2 linked regions of the Thermosynechococcus vestitus BP-1 genome follow. The protein of the gene in region 1 binds, or shares a complex with, the protein of each later gene. Links are inferred from orthologs where the notes say so. Each region holds a gene or a part of one and is shown on either strand. Other genes may lie near its edges.

The links.
Region 2: the proteins of dnaB (region 1) and dnaG are in contact, whole or in part, in a crystal structure (PDB 2R6A), measured with the Geobacillus stearothermophilus proteins. The link is inferred for Thermosynechococcus vestitus BP-1 from one-to-one orthologs. Residues at the interface, in WP_033016901.1 of Geobacillus stearothermophilus: Ser13, Glu15, Ala16, Gln18, Glu91, Leu92, Asp94, Ala95, Val96, Pro97, Thr98, Ala99, Ala100, Asn101, Tyr104, Tyr105, Ile108; in WP_049624496.1 of Geobacillus stearothermophilus: Lys456, Leu457, Leu458, Pro459, Ala460, Asn463, Ala464, Leu467, Leu535, Leu536, Ile537, Ala538, Gln544, Glu545, Asp548, Tyr549, His552.

The regions. Positions count from the first base shown.
Region 1 is NC_004113.1:2,524,146-2,527,798, forward strand. The notes cover bases 499-3,334. They hold dnaB (replicative DNA helicase), read left to right. Parts: upstream 499-1,159; coding sequence 1,160-2,509; downstream 2,510-3,334. Other genes in these bases: rplI (50S ribosomal protein L9), read left to right, coding at 687-1,145; TLL_RS12275 (ChaB family protein), read left to right, coding at 2,612-3,334. In the rest of the region: TLL_RS12255 (photosystem I reaction center subunit III), read left to right, coding at 1-326; psaJ (photosystem I reaction center subunit IX), read left to right, coding at 364-489; more of TLL_RS12275, read left to right, coding at 3,335-3,370. UniProt on the Escherichia coli protein: The main replicative DNA helicase, it participates in initiation and elongation during chromosome replication. Travels ahead of the DNA replisome, separating dsDNA into templates for DNA synthesis.
Region 2 is NC_004113.1:1,366,575-1,370,390, reverse strand. Bases 818-3,816 are described here. They hold dnaG (DNA primase), read right to left. Parts: upstream 3,360-3,816; coding sequence 1,275-3,359; downstream 818-1,274. Other genes in these bases: TLL_RS06675 (ATP-dependent 6-phosphofructokinase), read left to right, coding at 3,553-3,816. Outside these bases: TLL_RS06685 (ABC transporter ATP-binding protein), read left to right, coding at 1-684. UniProt on the Escherichia coli protein: RNA polymerase that catalyzes the synthesis of short RNA molecules used as primers for DNA polymerase during DNA replication.

The sequences.
Region 1 (3,653 bases):
GGTTTGAGCGCTACAGCCAAGCCCTCTGTGGCGAAGATGGTTTGCCCCACCTGGTTGTCGATGGTCGTCTCAGCCGTGCCGGTGATTTTCTCATTCCCAGTGTGCTCTTCCTGTACATCGCTGGCTGGATTGGCTGGGTGGGCCGCGCCTACTTGATTGCCGTGCGCAACAGCGGCGAAGCCAATGAAAAAGAAATCATTATTGATGTTCCCCTTGCCATCAAATGTATGCTCACGGGTTTTGCTTGGCCTTTGGCCGCCCTCAAGGAGCTGGCATCGGGCGAACTCACCGCCAAAGATAACGAAATCACTGTTTCCCCTCGCTAGCTTTGCTGTTTGTTGATTGTCATAAGGACGACGTACCATGAAGCACTTTTTGACCTATCTTTCCACCGCCCCCGTGCTAGCTGCCATTTGGATGACGATTACCGCCGGGATTTTGATTGAGTTTAATCGCTTCTACCCCGACTTGCTCTTCCATCCCCTCTAAGTCAATCCTTAACGTTTGAACAAACTCGGTACAAGGGTGGAACAGCGTTCTGCCCTTTTTTATTGCGATCGCGTCCCACAGCGTAGCTGTTCGCGCCCTAGAGGGTATAGAATAGTTATTTGTCCTAAAATAACAGCCGTAGCCACCAGCGCTGACGCTTGCTGTTAACCCATCCAGTTCAATGAAAGAGGATACCCATGGCAAAGCGGGTGCAAGTTGTCTTGAATGAAACCGTTAATAAACTCGGGCGAATGGGTCAAGTCGTCGAAGTCGCCCCCGGCTATGCCCGTAATTACCTGTTCCCAAGAGGGATTGCCGAGCCAGCAACCCCCAGTGCCCTACGGCGCGTAGAGCGGCTCCAAGAAAAAGAACGGCAGCGGCTCGCCGCACTCAAAAGCATTGCTGAAAAACAAAAAGCGACCCTCGAAAAACTGGCGACCATTACCATCTCGATGCCCGTGGGCGAAAAAGATATGCTCTTTGGCAGCGTCACACCCCAAGATGTGGCCGATGCGATCCAGGCGATTACGGGTGAAACCATCGACCGCCGCGAAATGATCCTGCCTGAGATTCGCAAATTGGGCACCTACACGGCTGAAATCAAACTCCACCCCGAAGTGACTGTCAAGCTCAATATCCAAGTTGTTGCCGATTAGGGCTAGCTTCCCTGATGGTTCAGGAGCCAAGTTTTCAGCCCGATAGCCAACTGATTCCCCCCCAGAACCTCGAGGCGGAAGAGTGGATCTTGGGGGGTATTCTCTTAGATCCGGAAGCCATCAACCGTGTGGTGGATATTTTGCCAGTTGAGGCCTTTTACCTCAGTGCCCACCGCGAGATCTATCGGGCAGCGGTTTCCCTCCATAGTCGCAGCAATCCCACGGATCTGCTGTGTGTGACCGCCTGGCTACAGGATCAGGGGTTATTGGAGCGAGTTGGGGGGCACAGGAAGCTGGCAGAACTGGTGGAGCGCACCGTCAGTGCCATCAATATTGATCGCTACGCTCTTTTGGTCAAGGAAAAATACCTGCGCCGGAAGCTGATTGAAGCCGGCACCCATGTGGTGAAGCTGGGCTATGATAACAGCCTCCCGTTGGATGTGATCTTGGATCAGGCCGAGCAACAAATCTTTAGCGTGACTCAGGATCGGATTCAGCAGGGGTTGACCCACACTAATGAGATTCTTATCCATACGTTTACAGAATTGGACAAGCGGGTGGAGGGCAATATTCAGCCAGGTCTATTCTGCAATTTTTATGATCTGGACAACATCACCCAAGGCTTCCAGCGATCGGATTTGATTATTATTGCGGGTCGTCCTTCAATGGGTAAGACAGCGATCGCCCTGCAAATTGCCCGTCGCATTGCTGAAATTCACAATCTGGCGGTGGCCATCTACAGCCTTGAAATGTCGAAGGAGCAACTGGTTCAACGCCTCCTCGCCAGTGAAGCTCGCATTGACACCAACTATTTACGGGCGGGGCGCATTAGCCAACACCAGTGGGAACCCCTAAGTCGGGCGCTCGGGATTCTCTCGCAACTGCCCATCTACATTGACGACACTCCTAACCCCACCCTTGGACAAATTCGCTCTACTGCCCGCCGGCTCCACGCCGAGCATCCCAACGGCCTCGGCCTTATTTTGATTGACTACCTACAACTGATGGGCGGTGAAGAAACCAGCGAAGGCCGGGTTCAAGAACTCTCCAAAATTACCCGCTCTCTCAAAGGACTGGCGCGGGAACTCAATGTCCCCGTCATTGCTCTCTCCCAACTCAGCCGCAGTGTAGAATCGCGGCAAAACAAGCGTCCCTTAATGTCAGACCTGCGGGAATCGGGATCGATTGAACAGGATGCTGACCTCGTCATTCTGCTGTACCGCGATGAATATTACAACCCCGACACCCCCGATCGCGGGATTTGTGAACTCCTGATTGCCAAACACCGCAATGGCCCTGTGGGCACAGTGAAGCTGCTCTTTGACCCCCAATACACCCGCTTTGAAAACCTTGCCCGCGATTAGTCAAGGGGGGACAGTGTTCTGCTTTTTCCCCACGGAGGTTCGGTGTCAACGGGATTGACGCCTATCTATACTGGGGGCAAGTTCCGATGGAGAAAATACTCTATGAGTACTGCCTTTACCCAACCAGCAACTAAATGTGTCTCCGCCACGTTCCAGGAGGAGGCCAAAGTCAAAGAAGCGATCGAACGGCTTTTAAATCGCGGTGTCCCTAAAGAAAATATCTCTATCATTGGTCGCAATTTTCAGTCTGAAGCCCGTATTAGTGGATTTATTACTAAGAAAGATATTATTTTAGATGGCGTCACCACTGGCGCACTCTACGGCTCTATCTTTGGTTCACTGCTGAGTCTGTTGACGGGGGTTGGTGTTCTTTTCATTCCCTTTATTGGGGTTGTTGCTGCTGCTGGACCGTTGGCTGCTGCTCTGTTGGGGGCTACAAGTGGCGCCCTCTACGGTGCCCTAGGAGCTGGGCTAGGATCGGCGCTGATCTCCCTAGGCATGCCCCAGGACAAAGCGGCCATTTACCAAATGCGGGTACAGGCGGGTGAATTTTTGCTAGTTGTAGAAGTCCCTGAGGAAAAAGCAGGGGAGATCTTTCTCCTATTGCAATCCGCTGGTGGTCAAGAGGCGGCAATCACGGAGATGCAAATTCCGCGTCAACCTGAGGGGCAGTTGTCTGGTCCAGAGGACATTTCCCCAGAGGTGCGCGCAGATCTCTCGGAGGCAGCGCAGTCTCAATTTGTCACAGCCTATAATGAGGCGCTGAAGGAGTCCAATGATGAAAAAAATGCCCTGATTAAGGCTTGGGAACACATCAAGCGCCTCTTCCAACGGAATGAGAAGGGAATCTATGGCAGCTAGGCAGTAGGATGATGCCGTCCTGATGGACTGATGAGCTAGTCTAAGACGCCCCTGGAGGCTGGTGGATCAGTACACCAGCTTTTATAGCTATTGCGGTAAAGAATCAGACGTTGTTCAGATAATGGCAAATCACTTCATGAGTAGAACTCTTTGACCGTGCATAGATCCGCGCTCGCTTCAGCGCACTGATTAAACCCGCATCGGAATGGACTGCAACGTCTGCCGCTAAGGCCTGCCAATCGAGTTTCCAAGAACGATGGGGAACAAGGGTGGGCGCTCAGTT
Region 2 (3,816 bases), 1.2 Mb from region 1 along the record:
CGGGTTAGCCGTGGCAGCATTACCGGTCTCATTGGTCCCAACGGTGCCGGCAAAACCACCCTATTCAACCTCTTGTGCAACTTCCTTACACCCGACCAAGGCCGTGTGATTTTTGATGGTGTCCCCATTAGCCATCTGCCAACCTACCAAGTTGCCCTTCAGGGACTCCTGCGCACCTTCCAAGTGCCGCGGGTACTCTCACGCCTATCAGTTCTCGAAAATATGCTCTTGGCAGCCCCTCTGCAAACTGGGGAGAAGTTGTGGAATACCTGGCTTCAACCCCGGCGTGTCCGCCAAGAGGAACAGGAACTGCGGCAACGGGCGTGGGCAATTTTAGAGTCTGTGGGGCTAGCAGCCAAAGCCAATGACTATGCGGGTGCATTATCGGGGGGGCAGCGAAAACTCCTTGAAATGGCGCGAGTCATGATGCACCGTCCCCGCATGGTACTCCTCGATGAGCCAGCCGCCGGCGTTAATCCGACCTTGATCAACCAAATTTGTGGGCATATTGTGCGCTGGAATCAAGAGGGCGTGACATTTCTCATTATTGAACATAATATGGACGTGGTCATGTCCCTGTGTCAGCATATTTGGGTCCTAGCGGAGGGGAAAAATCTTGTTGACGGTCCCCCAAGTGAGATTCAAACCAATCCTGAGGTCTTGAGGGCTTACCTCGGACAATAACTCTTTTTTGGTAGATTAATCATCTGCAAAAGTCTTCAGGCTTAGGAGGCACTTTTGCTCTTTTTGTTTTTTCATTGTTCATCACGCTGATCTATGTTCTGGAATTGACAATACCATCACCTTTTCAACAACCTGTATTTATAGCAACTCCAACAAAGAATGAAACATTAGGCGGCACAATCATTAATTGCCAATCACCTCATCATTTGCTACCCTACTTGACATAGGAGACAAGGCGCTCTTGTAAATCGAGGCTATAGCTCGTGTTCTTTCAGGATATTCAGGACTCTTCAAGGGTTATCTATTTCTCTCTGGAATATTTCACTATCTTTCGAAATAGCCATATAAGCTGTTTCAGCTCCTGATCAATTTCCCATCAATTTAGTGATAGGCGGTGGGGCGATCGCCTTTTTTACTGTCCTAACCGTCCCCGACGGGCAAAATTTTTGACAACACTGTTTATGACACCCACCTTACTAAGTGCCTGATACGTGATTCTCGCCTCTATTGTTACTTGAAACTCATTTTTTTCGCTTTTAGGGACAGCCCTTTTTGCAGGAATGGCACACACTCAACACCCTGAAGGCCAATCAGGAATAGTCACGGATCAGCGCCAAGGAAGGACAGCGCTGCTGATCCAATTGCTGAAGATATTGGCGATTCTGGTAGTACTTACGGCGCAGTCGTGCAAGAACTTGCAGCCGCTCTGGTATGACATCGGCAATATCGTCAATCTCAGTGTTGCTATTGATGAGTGGCAGATAGCGGCGCAGGTCTTCAGTGGCCGGAGATTCACTTAAAATCAAGGCAACAATTTCCTGCCAAGACTGCAGGAGGTAGCGACATTCCTTTTCAATGGTAATGCGCTCAAGGGCAGCGGCGGCGGCCTCGATAACTAGTTTGGGGCGATCGAGACCGCTGGCAGTAGTCTCATCTAAATGTAGGAGCGGAGTGATCAAAGAAGCGTCTTCTGCTTCATCAAGGCGATCAAAAAGATGGCTAACCAAATCCAAGTCCGTCAGTTGTGTTCCCGCCTCGGTGGGTGAATGCAGTGGCCACTCGGCGTTATAGGGATCATCGGGGTCAGGCCGGCCGCCACAGTGTTCTTCTTCAACGGCCAAGATCTGCCGCCACAGCCAACGGTGGTGGGAGAGGCTAAATTCAATATCCCGTGCTTGCAACGTTTGCCGAATCAGAGGGCGATATTCGCCACGGTGGAGGTAGAGGCGCAGTAGCTGTTCTTCCGCTGCTTGACGCAAATTATAGTCCGCTGGACGCTGCCATTTTTGCGATCGCCCCGGCCAGCGGTACCCCCGCACCTGTTGCCGCAGCGCCTCTTCAAGATGGAGTGTCAAACGACTATCGTGGCGTCCCAATAGCTCAGCACAGTGGTGAATGTAGTGGCTGCGCAGGGTGGCGTTGGGAAGCTTGGCCAAAAGTTCACTGAGGGCTTGGCTGGCTTGCTGAAATTGATCCCCCTGCTCAAGATCGTACTGCTGCACAAGGGTCTGGATTTGCCAGTCCAGCCAAAGGGGAGCTTGATCCAACAGGGTTTGGTAGGCTGCCCGCCGTGCCGCCAAGGTCGCCTCATCCACTGTGAAAAAGTCCGCCGCATCCTTACCCGCTGGCAAGGTGAGAATCCGCAGTCGCAGATCCCCCCGATAGACCAAATCCGCAGCCTCGCCAATGGCGCGATCGGCAGCCCGCTGTCCCGCCTTATCTGCATCAAAGTTGAGGATAATTTGCTTTGACTCGGTGTAGCGCAGTAGCAACTTAATTTGGGCTTGACTGAGGGCAGTTCCTAAACTAGCTACCGTCTGGGGAAACCCCGCTTGGTGTAGGGCCATAACATCAAAGTAGCCCTCAACCACAATGGCTTGATCTGTTTGAGCGATCGCTTGACGCGCTTTATCAAGACCAAAGAGTAACTGCCCCTTGTTAAAAATGGGGGTTTCTGGGGAGTTAAGATACTTCGGCTCCTCATTGCTGAGAGTCCGACCGCCAAAGCCCACCACCCGTCCTTGGGTATCCATAATCGGGATTATCAGGCGATCGCGAAAGCGGTCATAGTAGCGGTCCCCTGTCCGCTGAGGCATAATCAAGCCCGCCTGCTCGACTAAAGCAGCAGGATATCCCTTTTGTTCCACAAGGTAAGTGTAGAGTACTTGCCAACCTGCAGGGGCATAGCCTAAGCGAAACTGTTGGATGGTTTCTTCCTTGAGGTGGCGCTGCCGCTGCAAATAGTCTTGAGCCGCTTGACCAATGGGCTGCCGCAGGGCGTGTTCATAGAAACTGGTGGCGATCGCCAGAATCTCATAGAGCTGCTCTTGCAAAGACAGCCGCGCCTGTAGTGCCTGCTTTTGCTCACTATCAAGGGTGCGCACTGGAATCTGATGGCGTTGGGCAAGGTCGAGGACCACCTCAGCAAAGGAGCGCTTTTGCAACTCCATCAGAAACTTAATCGCATTGCCCCCGGCACCACAGCCAAAACAGTAGTAAAAACCCTTGAGGGGGCTGACCGTAAAACTGGGGGTTTTCTCCTCATGAAACGGACAACAGCCCACGTATTCACGCCCGCGCTTGCGTAGAACAACGTGCTCGGCCACCACATCAACAATGTTGACCGCTTGGCGCACAGCCTCAATCGTATCGGGGTGTAGGCGAGGAATGTCCATAGATTATTTAGGTTAGCCGATCCCCCAAGGGAAATATTCGCCTCTGGAAAATTCAAGGATTCCTAAGCATGTTGCAAGCGCTTAACTCAGGCGGTCAAGGGCCATTGACCTTCGCTAGGATGTTGACGGTGCCCTTGTTAGAGTCAGAGGCAGGCTTTGAAGCCACAACCGTTCACATAGGGAGCAAGTATTCATGAGTAGCAGCCGCAAACGACTGGGGGTGTTCACCAGTGGCGGAGATTGCCCAGGTCTAAATACGGCTATCCGTGCCATTGTTGCCCATGCCACCCTAAGTTACGGTTGGGAAGTGCTTGGTATTCTTCACGCCACCCAGGGGCTAATTGAGCGGAAGGCGATCCCCCTCAATGCAGAAGGCCTTGGGGGCATGGATGTCCTGCTCAACATGGGGGGAACCATTCTTGGGGCGATTAATAAGGGGGATACCCTTGGCCATGCC